Regions from separate parts of the Thermovenabulum gondwanense genome, predicted to be linked through region 1. Evidence: riboswitches for the same ligand, from Rfam matches in the RefSeq annotation. Region 1 holds a riboswitch; each other region holds the start of a gene.
What was found. Region 1 has a riboswitch for thiamine pyrophosphate ahead of ATZ99_RS12270 (sulfide-dependent adenosine diphosphate thiazole synthase). Riboswitches for the same ligand answer to the same signal wherever they lie in the genome.
Positions count from the first base shown of each region.

Region 2: it holds a riboswitch for thiamine pyrophosphate, as region 1 does, so the genes downstream of both, thiM (hydroxyethylthiazole kinase) here and ATZ99_RS12270 (sulfide-dependent adenosine diphosphate thiazole synthase) in region 1, are expected to answer to the same signal.
Region 3: it holds a riboswitch for thiamine pyrophosphate, as region 1 does, so the genes downstream of both, thiT (energy-coupled thiamine transporter ThiT) here and ATZ99_RS12270 (sulfide-dependent adenosine diphosphate thiazole synthase) in region 1, are expected to answer to the same signal.

Region 1 covers NZ_LOHZ01000019.1:100,763-107,589, forward strand. The annotation lists gene ATZ99_RS01870 (ATP-dependent DNA ligase) at 1-621, shown strand, start outside; gene ku (non-homologous end joining protein Ku) at 616-1,437, opposite strand; gene ATZ99_RS01880 (superoxide dismutase) at 1,513-2,136, opposite strand; gene thiC (phosphomethylpyrimidine synthase ThiC) at 2,327-3,625, opposite strand; gene thiE (thiamine phosphate synthase) at 3,640-4,278, opposite strand; gene thiD (bifunctional hydroxymethylpyrimidine kinase/phosphomethylpyrimidine kinase) at 4,300-5,094, opposite strand; partial or broken gene ATZ99_RS12270 (sulfide-dependent adenosine diphosphate thiazole synthase) at 5,119-5,250, opposite strand; TPP riboswitch at 5,292-5,395, opposite strand; gene leuB (3-isopropylmalate dehydrogenase) at 5,499-6,578, opposite strand; gene leuD (3-isopropylmalate dehydratase small subunit) at 6,571-6,827, opposite strand, start outside.
Region 2 covers NZ_LOHZ01000042.1:150,677-157,503, reverse strand. The annotation lists gene ATZ99_RS10270 (ATP-binding protein) at 1-630, shown strand, start outside; gene ATZ99_RS10265 (YifB family Mg chelatase-like AAA ATPase) at 694-2,214, shown strand; gene ATZ99_RS10260 (alanine/ornithine racemase family PLP-dependent enzyme) at 2,232-3,299, shown strand; gene hydE ([FeFe] hydrogenase H-cluster radical SAM maturase HydE) at 3,345-4,397, shown strand; TPP riboswitch at 4,470-4,585, shown strand; gene thiM (hydroxyethylthiazole kinase) at 4,687-5,481, shown strand; gene ATZ99_RS10245 (ROK family protein) at 5,495-6,445, opposite strand; gene ATZ99_RS10240 (MFS transporter) at 6,600-6,827, shown strand, end outside.
Region 3 covers NZ_LOHZ01000042.1:31,881-38,707, reverse strand. The annotation lists gene selD (selenide, water dikinase SelD) at 1-121, opposite strand, end outside; gene ATZ99_RS09610 (aminotransferase class V-fold PLP-dependent enzyme) at 123-1,283, opposite strand; gene ATZ99_RS09605 (selenium metabolism-associated LysR family transcriptional regulator) at 1,545-2,432, shown strand; gene ATZ99_RS09600 (S-layer homology domain-containing protein) at 2,522-4,603, shown strand; TPP riboswitch at 4,669-4,770, shown strand; gene thiT (energy-coupled thiamine transporter ThiT) at 4,845-5,357, shown strand; gene ATZ99_RS09590 (peptide ABC transporter substrate-binding protein) at 5,488-6,827, shown strand, end outside.

The sequences.
Region 1 (6,827 bases):
CGTACCATAAAATATTTAGCGTCAAGGATACCCGTCACCTATGTGGTTTTTGATATCCTCTTCTGGAAGGAAAAAAGCCTTATACATTTACCCTTTTCCCAGCGAGACCATATATTAAAATCTTCCCTGAACTCTTCGGACGCTGTTGTAGTAACCGACACCTTCCCCGGCAGAGGAAAAGCCTTATTTGATGTAATAAAGGAAAAAGGCTGGGAAGGTATAGTAGCAAAAAAGATGGACAGTATCTACGAGATAGGAAAAAAGAGCGAAAAATGGCTTAAAATAAAAAACCGCCGTCAGATAACCGCCCTTATAGGTGGATTCCTTTCAGAAGGTAAGAAAGTCCGTTCCCTTTTCCTGGGGCAAGTGTTAGAAAACGACCTTGTGTTTATTGGCAGAGCCGGGAGCGGCTTAGATGAGGTCGAAAAAAATCTTTTATTTGAAACTCTGTCGAACATTATCGAAAATAACTGCCCCTTTTCTTTTCCACCTGACGTGAAAAAAGGAGAAAAGCCGGTCTGGGTTTCACCCATTATAAGTGTGGAGGTAGAATTTTTTGATTACACCGAAGAGGGCTATCTCAGGCAACCGGTTATTCGCCGGATAAATTTAGTATCATGAAGTAGCCCTCTTTTTCCTGCGGCCAAAATTGCGTTCCTTGCCTTCCTTTTCCTTTTCCACCAGTGCCAGGCTCGCTCTGAGGGCTTCCATCAAATCTACCACCTTTTCTTCCTTAGCAGCAGGTATTTTTACCTCCTGTCCTTCCACTTTTGCCTTTATTATTTCAAGAAGAGCCTTTCTGTACTCATCGGTGTACTTTTCGGGGATAAACTTAGTGGATAAAGAATTTATAAGCTGCACCGCCATTTTTATTTCGTTTTCATGCAGCTTTATATTGGTCGAAAGCTCTATTTCGCCCGCATCCCTTACCTCATCGGGATATAACATGGTTTCCATTATTAAGTGGTTTTCACCGAAAGGCCTCAGACACGCAAGGCTGTATTTCGACCTTATCATCACCTTTGCTATTGCAATTTTCCCCGTCTTTTTTAAAGCCTCAATTAGTAAAAGATAAGCCTTCTGACCGGTTCCTTCAGGACCAAGATAATAGGAATGATCAAAATATATCGGATCTATTTCTCTCAAATCAACAAAATCAACAATATCAATGGTGCGCACGGTTTCATCGGGGATTGCCTCTAAGTCCTTATCCTCGATAACTACAAATTTCCCCTTTTCGTATTCATAACCCCGGGCTATTTCCTCGTCCTCCACCTTTCGATTGCAAAAAGGGCATACTTTTTCATAACGTATGGGAGTGCCGCATTCCCTGTGTATTTGCCTGAAGCTCAGATTCTTTCTTTCGGTAGCCGCATACATTTTTACTGGGACGTTTACCAGCCCAAAACTGATGGAACCCCTCCAGAGAGCCCGCATTAGTATCACCTCCTCATTATAATATTTCTCATTTAAAAACCGATTATCCCTGAAAGCCGATTAATGTATAAACTATTATGAATTGAAAAATATGAAACTTATCCTTTTTAACCTGTCATTTACCGCATTCCAGTCCACATTTTTTAAAAATGCTTTTATATAATCAGTTTTTTTCGTACCGTAATCAATAAAATAGGCATGCTCATATACATCCATTACCAGCAAAGCAATGGAGTTTTGCACTACCCCGTAATCATGGGCATCCAGTAAATAATTGTGAAGCCTTCCATCCCGAGGATCGTACACAAGGATCGCCCAGCCTCTTGCCGAAATTCCTGTAGCAATGAAATCCTCCCTCCAGTCATTGAAAGAACCAAAATCCCTCTCGATAAGCCTTAATAGTTCCCCCTGATAGATCTTTCCCGACCCACCCAGGTTTTCAAAGTAAAGCTCGTGAAGAATTACTCCATCAATTGCATAAGTCTCGGCTTTCTTCAGCCCGCGGAATCCACTGTAAGTTGCATTGGCTTTTGACCTGTCTGCCGTTAAAAGCAGCTCTCTTATTTCATTTATCTTGTTTACATAGCCTAAATACAAAACCTCATAGTGTTCCAGTATCTGACGTTCCGAGAATTCCGGCATCATCAATAACCTGGGATTTAACGGAATTGGATTTATATTATTTCCACTATCTTTCATATTGACCCTCCTTTGAAATTGTTCAATAATAAAATATTATGCCAAAGGCTTTTTTGTTAAAAGCCTTTGGCACTTCACAGATTCATCCGTTCACCTTAAATTTTCAATTATCAATATCCCGGCTATGGCCGTGTTTGTGTCCGTGCCCTGGGCCGGTTGGCTTTCGGGCGAATTCCCGAAAGCTTTTTTCCTAACAACTGCTCTTTTCTTTATTTAGATATTTTGCAATTATATCCATTGCACAAAACTTGCCGCACATGGTGCAGGTCTTTACATCCGATGAATTTCTCTCTTGCCTGTATTTTCTTGCCTTTTTTGGGTCTATTGAAAGCTTAATTTGTTCTTCCCAGTCAAGGTTTTTCCGAGCTTTTGCCATTTTTAAATCCCTTTCCCATGCACCCGGAATGCCTTTCACTATATCTGCCGCATGGGCAGCAATTTTAGAGGCAATAACCCCAATCCTTACATCTTCTTCATCGGGCAGTCCTAAGTGCTCTGCCGGGGTTACATAGCAAAGAAAATCCGCTCCACAAGCAGCAGCTATTGCTCCGCCAATCGCAGCGGCTATATGATCATAACCCGCTGCTATATCCGTAACAAGAGGGCCCAAGACGTAAAAAGGCGCTTCATGGCATAGCCTTTTTTGAAGGCGGATATTAGATTCTATCTGATCTATGGGAACGTGCCCCGGACCTTCCACCATTACCTGCACTCCTTGTTTTATCGCTTCCTGTACCAGCTCCCCCAGTATTAAAAGCTCCTGAATTTGCGCCCTATCGGTAGCATCGGCAAGGCATCCCGGCCTTAAGCCGTCTCCCAAACTCAATGTAACATCGTATTTTCTCGCTACCTCAAGCAGCCTGTCAAAGTGTTCATACAGGGGATTTTGTTTTTCGTTTTTAAGCATCCATGCGGTTATAAAGGACCCGCCCCTGCTTACAATATCGGTTATCCTGCCCTCCCTGCGAAGCCTTTCCACCGCTTCAATAGTCAGGCCGCAGTGGACGGTCATGAAATCCACGCCTTCTTCTGCCTGCTTTTCTATTACTTCAAAAAGTTCCTCTTCTGTAAAGTCTATGACACTCCCGTATTTATTTTGCGCCATAACTCCCACTTCATAAATAGGCACCGTCCCTACGGGAGCATCTATACTTGATAATATGGCCATTCGCACCTTTTCTAAATCCCCACCGGTAGAAAGGTCCATTATCGTATCCGCCCCGGCTTCTACCGCTGCAATTGCTTTTGATAATTCCGATTCTAAAAAGGGGAATTTTTCAGATGTGCCTATATTTGCATTGACCTTGGTTGAAAGCCCCTTCCCTATGCCGCACGGCTTTAATCCCCTGTGATTTCTGTTAAAAGGGATAACAATCCTGCCCTCTGCCACTCTTTCTCTAATAATTTCTGCATTCACTCCTTCTTTTTCCGCTACTTTTTTCATTTCTTCGGTAACAACGCCTTTTTTAGCCGCCTCTAACTGAGTCATTCTTTTCCCTCCATTTAATAAATTTGCTTTAGTTTCTTTGTAATCTTATCTTTCAACAATCTAACGTTTTCGCCAATATCCCCCTTTAAAATAGCAGAAATACAGCATACACCTTTAATATCGTATTTTAAAACCTCATCTATATTTTCTTTATCTATACCCCCTATAGCCAGAACGGGAATGGGGATTTTTTCCGTTATTTCCCTCAGAGTTTCCAGACTTACATATTTTGCATCCTTTTTGGATGGAGTTTTAAATACTGCTCCCACTCCCACATAATCGGCACCATCTTCACAAGCTTTTTTCGCCTCCTCAAAGTTTGCCGCCGAGACCCCTATTATTTTTTTATAACCTATTATTTCTCTCACAACCTTTGCAGGCAGTTCCTCCTGCCCTAAATGCACGCCATCAGCATCAACGGCAATGGCTATATCGACCCTGTCGTTTATTATTAAAGGCACATCGTAACTTTTCGTGATTTCTCTTAATTTTAGCCCGGCCTCGTAAAACTCTCTATCGGAGATATTTTTTTCTCTCAGCTGAACTACCGTAACTCCTGCTCTTATCGCCTCTTCCACCGCATCAAAAAGACTTCTACCTTTTAGATAAGTTCTATCGGTTATGAGATACAGGGAATAATCCACATTTCTCATGCTATAAGCACCTCTTTTAAATTAATTATTAAACCCGATGCAAAAATGGTTCACGGGGCCCCAGCCCCTTCCCATATCTTCAGAAGTTTCTATGGCTCTGGTAATATAAAGCTTTGCATACGCTACAGCTTTTTTAACATCCATACCTTTTGCCAGATTGGCGCAAATGGCCGCCGAAAATGTACATCCGGTGCCGTGGGTGTTTTTTGTGTTTATTTTTTCTTCTTCAAAAAACACGTAATTATCTTCTCCAAGGTACAAAACATCCACGGCTTTATTCCCTTCCAAATGCCCTCCTTTTATAAGAACCGTTCTGCAACCCAATTTGGCAATATCCTTTGCAGCCTTTTTCATCTCCTCCACATTCTGTATTTTTCTTTCCACAATTACCTCTGCTTCTTCCCTGTTGGGAGTAATGATTAAAGCCTTCGGTACTAATTTTTCAATCAGTGTTTTTATGGCTTCTTTTTCCAAGAGTCTGTGCGCGGATTTAGAAACCATCACTGGGTCCAGAACGATTTTCCCCGGCTTATATTCTTCAAGTCCTTTGGAAATAACTTCCGTTATCTCTTTTGTTGAAACCATTCCGATTTTAACCGCATCGGGGAAGAGGTCTTCAAAAACCGCTTTCATCTGAAGATAGACCATATCTTCTGAAATATTTTGTACCCCCAGTACCCCGAGGGTATTTTGGGCGGTCACCGATGTAATTACTGACATACCATATACTCCGTGGCTGAAAAAGGTTTTTAAATCCGCCTGAATTCCCGCCCCTCCGCCGGAATCGGAACCAGCAATGGTTAAAGCAAGTTTCATAATTTTTCATCACCCCTTAAAATTTTATTTAGTGTTTTTTAAATAATCCGAAATCAATTTTGCCGCTTTCTTACCCGACAAGAGCATCCCTCCGAAAATTGGTCCCATCCTGTAGCCGCCGTAAACATTATTTGCAGCCATCCCCGCAACAAAAAGTTTTCATAAATAAAAGTGCCTACCCGAATAGGTAGGCACAAATTTTCGGTTCTGTGCTTCCCTACGCGGGGATTATCCCGGTCAGGTTCGAGGGGTCGAAGCATTTAAGCTTCCTCTCAGCCTTTCGGCTCCCCCAGCACGCATCCTATAAATTTTATTAAATTTTTACTGCAGTTTTTTAAAAATTATACCTTATTTTTTTGTAAAAATCCACTATAAAAATATATCGAAAAATTTTTCTTTCCCTTTTAAAGCCCCAGAATAATCTTTTTAATAACATCTCCCATTTCGGAGGTTGCTAACACCTTCCCCTCACCTTCTTTAATGTCGTAAGTCCTGTAGCCCAGTTCCAAGCTTTTTTCCACCGCATCTTTTATACACATTGCCGCTTCCTTTTCATCAAAAGAGTACTCCAGCATCATTGCCGCGGACAAAATACAGGCGATGGGGTTTGCGATACCTTTACCCGCTATGTCCGGTGCCGAACCGTGGCAGGGCTCGTATAAAAAAGGTCCTTTTTCTCCTATGCTTGCTGATGGCAGCATACCTATTGAACCGGTTAGTACCGATGCCTCATCGCTTAAGATATCCCCAAAAGTGTTCTCGGTCAAAATAACATCAAACTGTCCGGGATTTAATACAAGCTGCATCGCGCAGTTATCCACATACATGTGAGAAAGCTCCACATCAGGATATTCTTTGCTCACCTCATCCACCACTTCTCTCCACAACTTTGAGGTTTCAAGCACATTGGCTTTATCCACGGAAGTTACCTTTTTTCTCCTTTTTCTCGCTGCTTCAAAAGCGACTCGGGCTACCCTTTTAATTTCTTCGCTTGTATAAACCATTGTATCAAATGCCCTTACCGTTTGCCCCGTATTTTCCCTCCCTCGAGGCGTCCCGAAATAGAGCCCTCCTGTTAACTCTCTTACAATAAGTAAATCCAGATTCCCGCTAATTATATTATTTTTCAGCGGAGAAGAATCCGCTAAAAAACGATAACAAACAGCGGGCCTGAGGTTGGCAAACAGGTTTAGCTCCTTCCTCAGTTTCAGGATTGCCTGTTCCGGCCGGAGCTCTCTTTTCAAATGATCCCATTTTGGCCCACCTACCGCGCCGAAAAGCACCGCATCGGAATCCTTTACAAGATTAAGGGTATCATCAGGGAGTGGTGCTCCAAAGACCTCGTAAGCTGCTCCGCCTACCGATCCTTCCTTGAAATTGAATTTAATGCCGAATCTTTCCTGGATAGCATATAAAACCTTTTTAGCTTCTTTTATTACCTCCGGGCCAATTCCATCTCCTGGAAGGAGGGCTATATTATACATTTTTTTGCCCTCCCCCTGCAAAGTTCAGCAAGCCGCCGGCTTTAATTATATCATTTATAAACCCGGGAAAAGGTTTTGCGTAGAATATTTCCCCGCTCGTAATATTTTTTATTTCCCCGGTGTCGGTATCCACCATAACCTCATCTCCTGCTCTTATCCCCTCCACCGCCTCTGAAGATTCCAATATGGGAAGGCCTATGTTTATAGCATTCCTGTAAAAAATCCTGGCAAAGGATTTTGCAACAACAC
Region 2 (6,827 bases), on a different contig from region 1:
AATACAAAACAGTTTGTGAAGGGGTTTAAAGCAAATAATGTATTGCTTTACGGTGATCGAGGTACGGGAAAATCTTCTACGGTTAAAGCCCTTATTCATGAATTCGGGAAGGATGGGCTTAGAATTGTTGAGGTTTTAAAAGACCAATTTAAATACCTTCCGGAAATTATATCTCTGCTGAAAAATAGACCTCAGCGTTTTATCATTTTTATTGACGACCTGTCTTTTGAAGAATTTGAGACAGATTATAAATATCTAAAATCTATACTGGAAGGAAGTTTGGAATCTACTCCTGGTAATGTAGTAATTTATGCTACATCAAATAGACGTCATTTAATTAGAGAATTTTTTAATGATAGACGGGAGGAAGAAAAAAGGGCAAATGAAACGTTAGAAGAAAAATTGTCCTTATCCGATCGATTTGGAATAACTGTTTTATTTAATGCTCCGAATCAGGAAGATTACTTAAAAATCGTTGAAGGAATTGCTAAAAACAGGGGGCTTTCCATCGATTCAGCAGTATTAAGGAAAATGGCTATACAATGGGAGTTGTGGAATAATCAGCGTTCGGGAAGAACCGCAAAACAATTTATTGACGACTTAATGGGAAGAATGGGAATAAAAAATTAAAGAAGGAATTTTATTTTTTTTATTGAAATAGTCATTTGTAATTTTTATTTTACAGGAGGAAATATGATATCAAAATTGAAAAGCTCCACTATATACGGTATCGAAAGCTTTATAGTAGAAGTAGAAGTGGATTTGTCCAATGGGCTACCGTGCTTGGATATTGTAGGTCTACCCGATACAGCGGTTAGAGAATCAAAGGAAAGAGTTAGGGCGGCTATAAAAAATCAGGGTTTTGAGTTTCCGATTAAGCGAATTACGGTAAACCTTGCACCTGCGGATATAAAAAAAGAAGGGCCGCAATTTGATCTTCCAATAGCCATTGGCATCCTTGCGGCAAATAAAAGAGTAAAAGAAGATTCTATCTCGAGCTACCTGGTAGTAGGTGAACTTTCCTTAGATGGGTTTGTAAGGCCTGTAAATGGGATATTGCCTATGGCTATAAAGGCGAAGGAAGAAAGATTGAAAGGGATTATACTACCCTTTGAAAATAAAAGGGAAGCGGAAGTTATAAAAGGAATAGAGATAATACCGGTAAATACTTTAAAAGATGCAATAGAATTTTTAAATGGAGAACTGAAAATAGAGAATAAAATCGAAGAAATAAGTGATAATATACCGTTTTATGATGTGGATTTTTCAGAAGTAAAAGGGCAAGAAGGTGTAAAAAGGGCAATCGAAATTGCAGCAGCCGGTCATCACAACTTGTTGATGATAGGGCCACCGGGTACCGGAAAAACGATGATTGCTCGAAGAGTTCCCACTGTTCTTCCGGAACTTACTCAGGAAGAATCCCTTGAACTTACTAAAATTTACAGTATTTCCGGAATTTTGCCCAAGAATAGCTCATTAATTAGAAAAAGGCCATTCAGGGCACCCCATCACAGTATTACCCCTGTGGGTATGATAGGAGGAGGGAGGGTCCCAAAACCGGGAGAAGTTACCCTCTGCCATTACGGGGTGTTATTTCTTGATGAAATTCCTGAATTTGACAGAGAAGTGTTGGAGCTATTAAGACAACCAATGGAAGACGGTTGTGTTTCCATTGTGAGAAATAATGCTAAAATAATATTTCCATCCAAATTTATGTTAATTGCAGCAATGAACCCCTGTCCGTGCGGTTATTACCTTGACCCATTCCATGAGTGTTCGTGCAATCCCGGGAAAATTCAGAAATATCTCGGGAAAATAAAAGGGCCTTTGCTGGACAGAATTGACCTGCAAATTGAAGTAGCTTCTGTGAAATTCTCAGATTTTGAGGATACAAAATCCACCGATTCCTTAACTATAAGGAAAAAAGTGGAAAACGCAAGATACATTCAAATTGAAAGATATAAAAATTATGGGATTTTATATAATTCAGAACTGAGTGGTGCTTTAATAAATAAATTCTGCTCAATTGGGAAAACAGAAAAACTTCTTTTAAAAGAAGCTTTTGAAAAATTAAAATTAAGTGCAAGAGCTTTAAACAGGATATTAAAAGTATCCCGTACCATAGCTGATTTAGAGGGAGAAGAAAGAATAAGTGAAAAGCATATTGCTGAAGCATTACAGTACAGAAACTTGGAAAAATACTACGGGCTATAGTTTTCGGAGGTGGTATTTTGACCTATCCAAGAGTAGAAATAAATTTATCTTTGATAAAAAAGAATGCGATGAATATCGTAGAACTGTGTTACAAATACGGTATAGAAGTGATGGGAATTACAAAGGGCGTCTGTGCTTTGGAACCAGTAGTGCAAACGATGATCGAAGGAGGAGTAAAAAAACTGGGGGATTCACGTATAAAAAATATAGTAAAATTAAAAAGTTTCGGTGTAAATTTACCTGTTTACCTAATCCGGATTCCTATGCCCTCCGAAATAAACGATGTAGTAAATTTTGCGGATGGTAGTTTTAATTCGGAATTTGAAGTAATAAAATTGATTTCTCAAAAAGCAGTTGAAAATGGTAAAGTACATAAAATTATATTAATGGTTGATGTAGGGGATTTAAGGGAAGGAGTCATGCCGGAAGATGTTAAGGACTTAGTAGGAAAGATTTTAGAACTTCCCGGAATAGAGTTTGAGGGAATAGGTACCAATGTGGGGTGTTATGGAGGAGTACTCCCTTCAATAGAAAATACCTCAATTTTGGTGGAAATAGCTGAGGAATTGGAAAAATTTTATGGAATTCGAGTAAAAACCATTTCGGGAGGTAATACCGCTACTTTAAAAATGGTTGAAGAAGGGGTTTTGCCCCGCCGCATTAATCAATTAAGGATTGGTGAAGCTATTCTTTTGGGTACGGATTCAACAAACTTTCGAAAGATCCCTAACACTTATCAGAATACGGTGATCCTTAAAGCGCAAGTAATAGAAGTCAAAACAAAGCCTTCAAAACCTATTGGAGAAATAGGAAGGGATGCTTTTGGTAACATTCCTGTTTTCGAAGATAAAGGCCCAATGAAAAGAGCAATAGTAGCTCTGGGAAAACAGGATTGCAGGATAGAAGGATTAATTCCAGATGAGGATCATATAAATATCCTCGGGGCCAGCAGTGATCACCTTATTCTTGATGTAACAAATTCACTTAAAGAAATAAGAGTTGGGTCAATAATTGACTTCAAAATGAATTATGGCACAATGTTAGGACTTATAACCTCCCCTTATGTGGAAAAAATTGTGGTATAGTTTAACTTTTAAAATTAATAAGACATATTTTTGGGAGGAATTTATATGCTAAATGAAATATGGGAAAAAATAGATTCGGAAGTGGAGCTTAATAAGCAAGAACTCTGCTATATTCTTTCTTTAGAAGACCCGGAAAAGTTAGAAATTCTTTATCAGAAAGCTGATAAAATAAGAAAAAAGTATGTTGGAGATGAGGTTCATCTTAGAGGACTGATTGAGTTTTCAAATTATTGCAGGAATAATTGCCTTTATTGCGGAATACGCAGGGATAATAAGAAGGTAAGACGTTATCGAATGGAGATTGATGAGATTTTTGAAACCGTATCATTGGCTTCAAGATTGGGTTATAAAACTGTTGTGCTGCAATCAGGGGAAGATATGTACTATACTCTGGATAAGCTTACAGAACTTATAAAAAGGATAAAAAATGATATGGATATTGCCATTACGCTGAGCATCGGTGAGCGGTCCTATGAAGAGTATGAAAAACTTTATGAGGCTGGAGCTGATAGATATTTAATGAGATTTGAGACATCAAATCCCGAGCTTTATGCTAAGCTTCATCCGGATTCAAGCTTTGAAAATCGTATTAATATTTTGAAGTGGCTAAAACAAATAGGATACCAAACCGGTTCGGGAGTAATGATAGGATTACCCGGTCAAACCATTGAAGACCTGGCTGAGGATATATTAATGTTTAAGAAACTTGATCTCGATATGATAGGGGTAGGCCCTTATATTTGTCACCCCGATACACCTCTTGCAGGCAATCCCGGTGGGACTGCCGAAATGACACTAAAAGTAATTGCTTTGACAAGGATAGTAACGAAAAATACTCATATTCCGGCAACTACAGCTCTTGCTACTTTGAGACCGGAGGATGGCAGGGAAAAAGCTCTGATGGCTGGTGCAAACGTTATTATGCCCAATGTAACTCCTCTGAAATACCGGGAACATTATACTTTATATCCCAACAAAATTTGTATAAATGAAAGTGCACTGCAGTGCAATTCGTGTATAAAAAGAAGAATTTACTCCATAGGAAGGGTAATAGGAACTGATTACGGACATTCTTTAAAAAAACGAGAAAATGGTTAAGTGTATAAAAAAGCAATCTTATTGCATTGACAGCAGGATTATTTCAGGGTAAAATATCAAAAAAATAGATTATTAGACTACCGGGGGTGCTGCTTAAGTACTGCTTAAGCGGCTGAGACGGGAAATTTTCCCGAACCCTTGAACCTGTTTGGGTAATGCCAGCGGAGGGAAGGTAGTAAAAGTGTGAAATCGTACCGCTGGGTACGATTTTTTATTTGTTCTATATTTTTTATTTATTCTACGCATTTTAAACTAATTAAAAACATCATAAAATAACGGAGGTATAAAAATGATTTCCGGCATTTTAAAAAAAGTCAGGGAAAATAAACCTCTTATACACCATATTACTAATATGGTGACCGTAAATGACTGTGCAAATGTTACACTGGCAGTGGGAGCACTACCTGTTATGGCTCATGCCCTTGAAGAAGTAGAGGATATGGTAAAAGCTGCTTCGTGCTTAGTCCTCAATATAGGTACACTTACGAAAGAGCAGGTAGACGCGATGATAAAAGCCGGGGAAAAAGCGAATCAGCTGGGGATACCCGTTGTGCTTGATCCTGTAGGAGCAGGGGCAACACCTTTACGGACAAAAAGTACCTGGAGAATACTTAACGAAGTGAAAGTTTCAGTAATAAAAGGTAATAGTGCGGAAATAGGTACCCTTGCCGGTGCAGGAGGAGAAATAAAGGGAGTGGAAGCGGTAAAAAGCAGTGAAAATCTTTTGCCTGCTTCCAAGGAACTGGCCAAAAGATTAAATACTGTAGTTGTGGTATCAGGTGCCACGGATATAGTTACAGATGGAGAACGAATAGCCTTTGTCAATAATGGTCACTATTTAATGGGGACGATTACTGGTACTGGATGCATGTTATCGTCGGTTATTGGTAGTTTTTGTGGAGTAGAAAAAGATTATTTTAGAGCTGCCGTTGCAGCTTTAGTAGTTTTTGGTCTTAGCGGTGAACTTGCGGCAAAAAAATCTAATATTTACGGTCCGGCAAGTTTCAAAATAAATTTTTTTGATGAACTTTATAATATAACTGAAGAAAAAATAATTGAAGGTTCAAAATACAAGGTAGAATAATTAGAAGTTAACCTTATAAAAAAGCCAATGATGCCGCGCCTATTGCACCTGCATCTTTATCCAATTTGGCTTTTACGATTTCAAGGTGTTTAAGGTTAGCAGGTAGAGATCTTTCTTTAATGGTTTTCATCATCTTTGAATAGAACATATCCCAGCATTGAGTAAGCCCCCCTCCGATGGCAATGAGCCCGGGATTGAAGATATTTATTAGATTAGCAAGCCCCACTCCAAGATAATATCCCTCATTTTCCACGAGGGTTAAAGCAAAATTATCACCTTTTCTTGCGGCTGAAAAAACGTGTTCCGCCGTAATTTCTTCATTCCGGGCTTTTTCAATTATTTTTGTTTTTATCCCTGATAAAATTCCTTCTTTGGCGAACCTTGACAAAGCAGTGCCCGAAGCATAGGCTTCCCAGCATCCCGAGTTTGTGCATCCGCATATAGGACCTTCAAAATTGATAGTCATATGGCCTACCTCTCCAGCATTTCTTCCTATACCTTTGAAGAGTTTGCCATCGATAAAGATTCCCGCTCCTATACCTGTGCTTATTGTTATGTAAATAAAATTTTTAACTCCCTTTCCGGCTCCGAATAAAAATTCTCCAAGAGCAGCTGAATTAGCATCATTTTCTATAATTATTTTTGTATTAAATTCCCTAAACATAATTGAACATAAAGGGATATCCTTCCATCCCGGGAGATTTGGCGGATTCTGAATGGTTCCCTTTTCTACGTCTATAGGACCAGGAACTCCGATACCTATTCCTGCAATTTCATTCAATGATAAATTTATTTGACTTAAAACATCATAAACACTTTTTTTCATTCTTGAAATTACTTTTTCGGGTCCTTCTTTTGCTAAAGTGGGCATTTCAACCCTGGCAAAAATATTACCGTTATTATCGATAATACAGGTTGCAATTTTTGTCCCTCCAAGGTCAATACCCAACGAAAAATTTTCCATAATTTTTCACCTTCTATTGGTAAATTTTATAATAATATGTTTTAATATAGAAATATTTTAGTGTAAAATTTGTTTTAAATTTCTATAAAAAATGATAAAATAATTAATCGTAATAGGATAAGCCTAATATTAAAATCGGGAGTATGATATAGAAATGAGCGGCATAAGAAATCCTTTTGAAGCTTTTAAATCTAAGAATTTTAAATATTTTTGGATGGGACAGTGCATTTCCCTTATTGGTACCTGGCTTCAGAATACAGCGCTTTCCTGGCTTGTTCTAACGTTAACAAATTCTGCCTTTTTGGTGGGGTTCTATAATGCGGTTCAATTTACACCCCAATTATTTTTGTCCCTTTTGGCAGGAACTATAGCCGATCATTTA
Region 3 (6,827 bases), on a different contig from region 1:
CCAATAAATATTCACTTTTCATCGTGGGGATATTTTTAAGAACCTCCGCCAGCACCTGCGGCGGTACTTTTGAAGCTCATCCGGCACTACATGAAAGATCCGTTAATCTTATGTTTTTCAAGCTATTCACCTTCTTCAATTATTTTAATAAGAGCTTTTAAAGCAAATTCTACTTCTTCCATAGTATTGAAATAACCAAAGCTAAATCTTAAAGTACCGTGAGGAAACGTACCAATGGTTTTATGAGCAAGGGGGGCACAGTGAAGTCCGGGACGTACCATTATATTGTAAATATTATCTAATTTATATGCTAAAAAAGACGGATCAAAATCTTTAACAGTAATAGATACTGTGGGTACTCTTTTATCTTTATTGTCTGGTCCGTAAAGTGTAATTTGAGGAATTTCTTTGATGGTTTCGATGAATCGTTCAGCCAATTCTAATTCGTGAATCCTTATTTTTTTAATATTTTCTTTTTCTAAAAAATCAAGTGCTGATGATAGTCCTGCAATTCCTATGGTGTTTGGCGTACCCGCTTCAAATTTATCGGGTAAAAAATCCGGCTGAAATTCATATTCCGATTTACTTCCCGTTCCACCGTGTATAAAGGGGGTAAGAATTTCTGTCATAGAATCACTAATAACAAGTCCACCTGTACCCGGGGGCCCTAAAAGACCTTTATGCCCGGTGAAGGCTAAAATATCTATATTTAACTTTTTAAAGTCAATGTCTAAAAACCCTGCAGTCTGAGCGGTATCAAGAAGTAAAAAAATTTCATATTCTTTTTTTATTTTTGATATTTCTTCAACCGGCATTATCGTTCCTGTTACATTGGATGCATGGGTTAGAACAATAAGTTTTGTATTTCTTTTTATTGCTTTTTTAATATCACCGGGATCTAAAATACCTTCTTTGCTGCAATTAATTATACTTAATTCGATATTTTTGTTTTTTTCAAGAAACCTTAAGGGCCTTATTACAGAATTATGTTCCATTGAGGTGGTTATAACATGATCCCCCGGGTTCAAAAGACTATTTAAAGAAAAATTTATAGCATGGGTAATATTTAAAGTAAAAATGATATTTTCTTCCTTTGGGGCGTTAAATAGTTTTTTTAGTTTACTTCTGGCTTCAAAAATTATCCTACCTGCGTTAATGCTATTTTTATATCCACCCCGTCCGGGGCTGGCCCCTATATTTAAAAAGTATTCTTGCATTGCATTTAATACCATTAGAGGTTTAGGATATGAGGTTGCAGCATTGTCAAAATAAATATATTTCATTATTATCCCTTCTCTTAAATATTTTTCTATACTTTGAGTATTTCATTAAAACATTTTTTTGTCAATTAATACAAAACTACAATAGAAAAATTCTATAAAAAATATAGTAATTATAAATTTAATAAATAGAAGTTTTTTATTATTTATGATAATATTTATGTGATTAATCTTTAACAGGAACTGATTTGGATCAATGTACAAAAAAGTAGCAGCTAATAAATTATTATAAAAAATCTAAAAAGTTTTTGGGTGGTTGATTTTATGGATTTTCATCAATTAGAAGCTTTTGTAAAAGTGGCTCAAACAAAAAGTTTTTCTAAAGCTGCTGACCTTTTATTTTTAACACAACCCACTATAAGTTCACATATTTTATCCTTAGAAAAAGAGTTGGAAGTAAGACTATTTGATAGAAAAGGAAGGGAAGTGGAGTTAACCCCTTTCGGTCGTGTTTTGTATAATGAAGCTGTCAAAATTTTAAGGACAAAGGACGAAGCGTTATTCCTTCTTTATAAGTATATGAATAAAATAGAAGGTGAATTAAGATTATATTCCAGCTCCGTTCCAGCTGTATATATACTACCGGTAAAAATAAAAAAATTTTTAGAGATGCATCCTAAACTGAAAATTATAATTGTCCAAAAGGATTCAATGGAAGTAATAAATTCAATTGAGGAAGAAGATAGTGAATTAGGCATTGTAGGTACTATTATTAATAATTCCAGTTTGGAATATATCCCCTTTTGTAATGATGAATTGGTGGTAATATCAAAATTTAATTTAAATAACGATGAAGAGATTGATTTTGAAGAACTCATTAGATATCCTTTGGTTATTAGGGAGAAAAAATCGGGTACAAGGAAAACCTTTGAAAGATATTTAATACAAAAAGGTTTATCATTAGAAAAACTAAAAATTATAGCTGAGTTAGGCAGTACAGAGGCTATAATACAGGCTGTAAAAGCAGGAGTAGGCATTTCAGTTATTTCCAATAGGGCCATTGAAGATTATAAAAATACCGGCATTTTAAAAACTTTTAGAATAAAAGGTATTAAAATGCTAAGAGATTTTTACATAGTAACAAAAAAAGGTAGAACTCTTTCGCCAAATGCCGAAAGCTTTATAAATTATCTTTTAAATGCGGCTGATTAATGGCTGTATTTTTTTATTTTTTAATGAAGGAAACATATGGATAATTGTCGAAATTGTAATAATATAAGAAAAAGAAAGGGGTTGATAAGTTGAAAAAAGCATATTACAAGCTAATAAAAGGAATTTTTGTAGTTTACTTCTTTTTTTGTTTAACTGCTTTTTTCCCAACTTTGGTATTCGCATTACCTTTTAAAGATTTGGATGATAAAAAATTTGATTGGGCAACACCATTTATTGACAAAATGTATAATTTGGGAGTAGTATCAGGGAAAGCTCAAGATATTTTTGCACCAGCAGACCCTATAAAAAGGCAGGAATTTATTGTAATGCTAATAAAGGCCTTGGGAGAAGAGAGCAAAGTAAAAGGAAAATTACTACCAAAAGATTTTCCAAATCAAGGGAAAATTCAAAGCTGGGCAAAAGAATATATTGCTTATTCGATTGAAAAGGGAATTATTACAGGAGATGACATTAAAAATTTGAGGCCTGAAGAAAATTTAAAAAGATACGAGGCAGTAATTTTTATTATTAAAGCCTTGGGTTTAGAAAAAGAAGCAAATTCTATTAAGGTTTTAAATTTGACTTTTAAAGATGTTTATACTTTATCCTTTGAGACAAGAAAATACCTGCAGTTGATTGTAGATAAAAAAATCATGTCAGGTGTAGATAAGGAAAATTTCAAGCCCTACGATAATATTACCCGGGCACAGGCTGCTAAAGTGTTAAATCAGGTTGTGAAATATTCAAATAATACGAGGATAGTAAAAGGAAGAATTGAAAATTTAAATTTATTGGAGGGAAATATAGAAATTTTACAGGGTAACATTATTAAAAAATATAATCTGGATAAAAATGTTTCTGTATACAAAGAAGATGAAAAAGGGAATTTAATAAAAATAGAATTAAAAGACTTAAAAAAATATCAGGATGTTAATTATATTATAAAGTCTAATAATATTAGCTATATAGAAGCAATTTATTCAAATAATAAAATGGAAAGTGAATTAGAAAACCATGAGGGTAAAATAAAAGCTTTAAATTTGCAAAACAATTACCTTATTTTAGAAAAATTGGATGGGAACATTTCTTCTTATATTATAAATTCTGATACAAAATGTTATATTAATAATAATGTTATTCCTGTAAACGAGAATCTAATAGGTAAAAATGTGAAAATTTCAGTAACGGATGGTAAAGTCATCAGGATAGAAGTTGCAGGAGAAAATAAAGAAGTAAAAGGAATTTTAAAAGGAGTAGTTTCGAATATTTCACCCTCATATATAATAATTGAAAATTCATTAACGGGAGAAAATGAGACTTACATACTTTCCAATTTGATAGAAACTATAAAAAATGGTAAACCTGCAAGAATTAACGACCTTCTGGGAGGAGACATGGTAATCGCTTCGATTACAAATGGAAGTGTTACAAGAATTATTGCAGAAAGTGCGGAAAAAACGATTTTTGGAGTAATTAAATCCATTAATTTTGCAAACAAGGTTCCACTGATTTCTGTAGTAGATGGTGATGGTAATTTAAAGGAATTTGAGGTAGATAGTCAAGTAAAAGTAATAAAAAATGGAATAACATCCAAATTAAATGATTTAAAAATTTCTGATGAAGTTACCGTAGTAATTAGATATAACAAAATAGTATCTATCTCGGCTAAGTCGGTAAAAAAAGAGATCACCGGCACTATAAAAGAAATTTCTCATACTTCTGCAAATTATTCTAAAATGGTTATTTTTAATGAAAAAGGTGAAGAAGTTAATATCGTTATTACTCCGGATACAGATATTATAAAGGATAAAAAAAATATTACGGTATATGACTTAAAACCCGATTATAACATTAGAGCAATTGTTGAAGGAGAAGAAGCAAAAAGTGTTGAAGTTTTTACAACACAAAGTCTTTTGGCTCTTAGAGGTAAAATAAAATACATACATCAAGATATAATGGTTATAATAGCAGAAATCACGACTGAAAGAGTTACGGAAATAAGAGAAATTCATTATGGAACAAATACTTTATTAATAAAAGGCAATAGGATAATTTCACTTAGCAGGTTTTCTGATTATTTTATAGAAGGGGATGATATAATTATAATAGGAAAAGTTGAAGGGGGATTATTTAAAGCCGATGTATTAATTAATTTAATCGTTCAAAATTGATATTGATAAAATATTTTATTTTAAGTATAATGGTGAAAAATTGAATAATATAATTATATAAAATAATTATGTGCTGGGGGAGCCGTAGGGCTGAGAGGAAGCTGATGCTTCGACCCCATGAACCTGATCGGGGTAATTCCCGCGTAGGGAAGCACTGAATCGAAAATAAAGTGCCTACCTATTCGGGTAGGTATTTTTATTTTTAATATTAAAATTTATTAAATTAAAGGAGGAATTTTTTATGAAAAACAAAAATTTTGCTGTTCTTATTGAAGGAGCATTAATGATAGCAATATCACTGATATTGAGCTTCGTAAAATTATTTCAAGCCCCCTATGGCGGTTCAGTCACCCTTGGAAGTATGGTTCCCATTATTTTATTTTCTTTAAGACATGGGACCGTTGCGGGTTTGAGTGCTGGAGTCGCTTATGGTTTTTTGCAGTTAATTGTTGAACCCTATATCGTTCATCCTGTTCAAGTAATCCTTGATTATCCTTTAGCATTTGGGCTTTTAGGTTTTGCAGGTTTATTTAGAAATAATGTTTTTTTAGGATCATTCCTGGGTATTTTTGGTAGATTTTTATCGCACTTTTTATCCGGTGTTATATTTTTTGCATCTTATGCTCCAAAAGGTATGAATGTATATTTGTATTCGGCATTATACAATGGTAGCTATTTATTACCGGAATTTATTATCACTTTTGTTTTAATAAGATTTGTACTTTATAATAAGGTTTTAAAGAATATTAGATAATTTTAACAAAAAATTTTGTAATAAATCTTTTAAATTTATTTTTTTTTATTAAAACATTTATTGATTTAAATCATTGAATCATGATATAATTTTAACCAAATTTTTATATTTTTGCAGAGGGGGTTTTTTAATGTTCAAAAAAACAACGGCTTTACTGCTAATCTTTATTATGGTTGCGGGGTTTTTAGCGGGATGCTCCAGCAATTCTTCAAAACCTGCACAGGAGCTTGTGTTTTCAATTGCGTCGGAACCACCCACTCTTGATCCCCAACTTGCTACGGACCAATATTCAATAATTGTAGGAAATGCCGTGTTCGAAGGTTTGGTAAGATATTACGATGGAAAAGTTTATCCAGGTATGGCTGAGAAATGGGAGGTTTCTGAGGATAAAAAAGTTTATACCTTTCATTTAAGAGATGCAAAATGGAATGACGGGACAAAGGTAACAGCTTACGACTTTGAATATTCAATAAAAAGATTACTGGATCCAAAAGTAGCATCCGGTTATTCATTTCAGGGGTATTACATATTAAACGGAGAGGATTACAATCTTGGTAAAATAAATGATCCGAATCAAGTAGGAGTAAAAGCTTTAGATGAAAAAACTTTACAGATTACTCTAAGAGCACCGGTAAAGTATTTTGAAAGTCTTTTAGGTTTTATCTCGTTTATGCCATCTAAAAAAGAATTGGTAGAGAAATACGGTGAAAAATATGCTGCCGACGCTGATAAAATGGTATATAACGGGCCCTTCATTATTAAGGAATGGAAACACGAACAGGAAATAGTTTTGGAGAAAAACCCGAATTATTGGGCAAAAGATAAAATAAAGCTTGATAGGGTTAGAATTTTAATTGTTGCAGATCAAAATACCGCATACCAGATGTTTGAAAACAATGAGCTTGATTTTGCTGATGTGCCAACGGTCCTCGTAGATAAAGCAAAAAGCGAAGGTAAAGCCCTGACTTATATGGATAGTTATGAATATTTCATAAGATTTAATATGAAAAAAGAAGATAAGCCATGGCTGGGTAATGAAAACTTTAGAAAAGCAATCGGTTTTGCAATTGATAGGGAAGATTATATAAACATGGCATTTAAAGGCATATCAAAACCTGCAACAAGGCATATTCCGCCAACTTTAAGCGGTTTAGAGAAGAAATTTGTAGAAGAATATCCTTATGATTTTTATCCAACAAAAGCTGATGTACAAAAGGCTAAAGAATATCTAAACAAAGCAATGCAGGAATTAAATATCAATGATCCTTCAAAAATAAATATTGAAATAGCTGTAGATGATAGTTCTGGCACAAAAGTAGGAATTGAGGCTATACAGGATATGTTGATCAGAAATCTGGGAATTAATGTGTCTATAAAAACTTATACCTTCAAAGAAAGGCTCCAGAGGATGAGAAAAGGTGATTACGAAGTAATGATTACACGATGGGGACCTGATTACGATGACCCGAT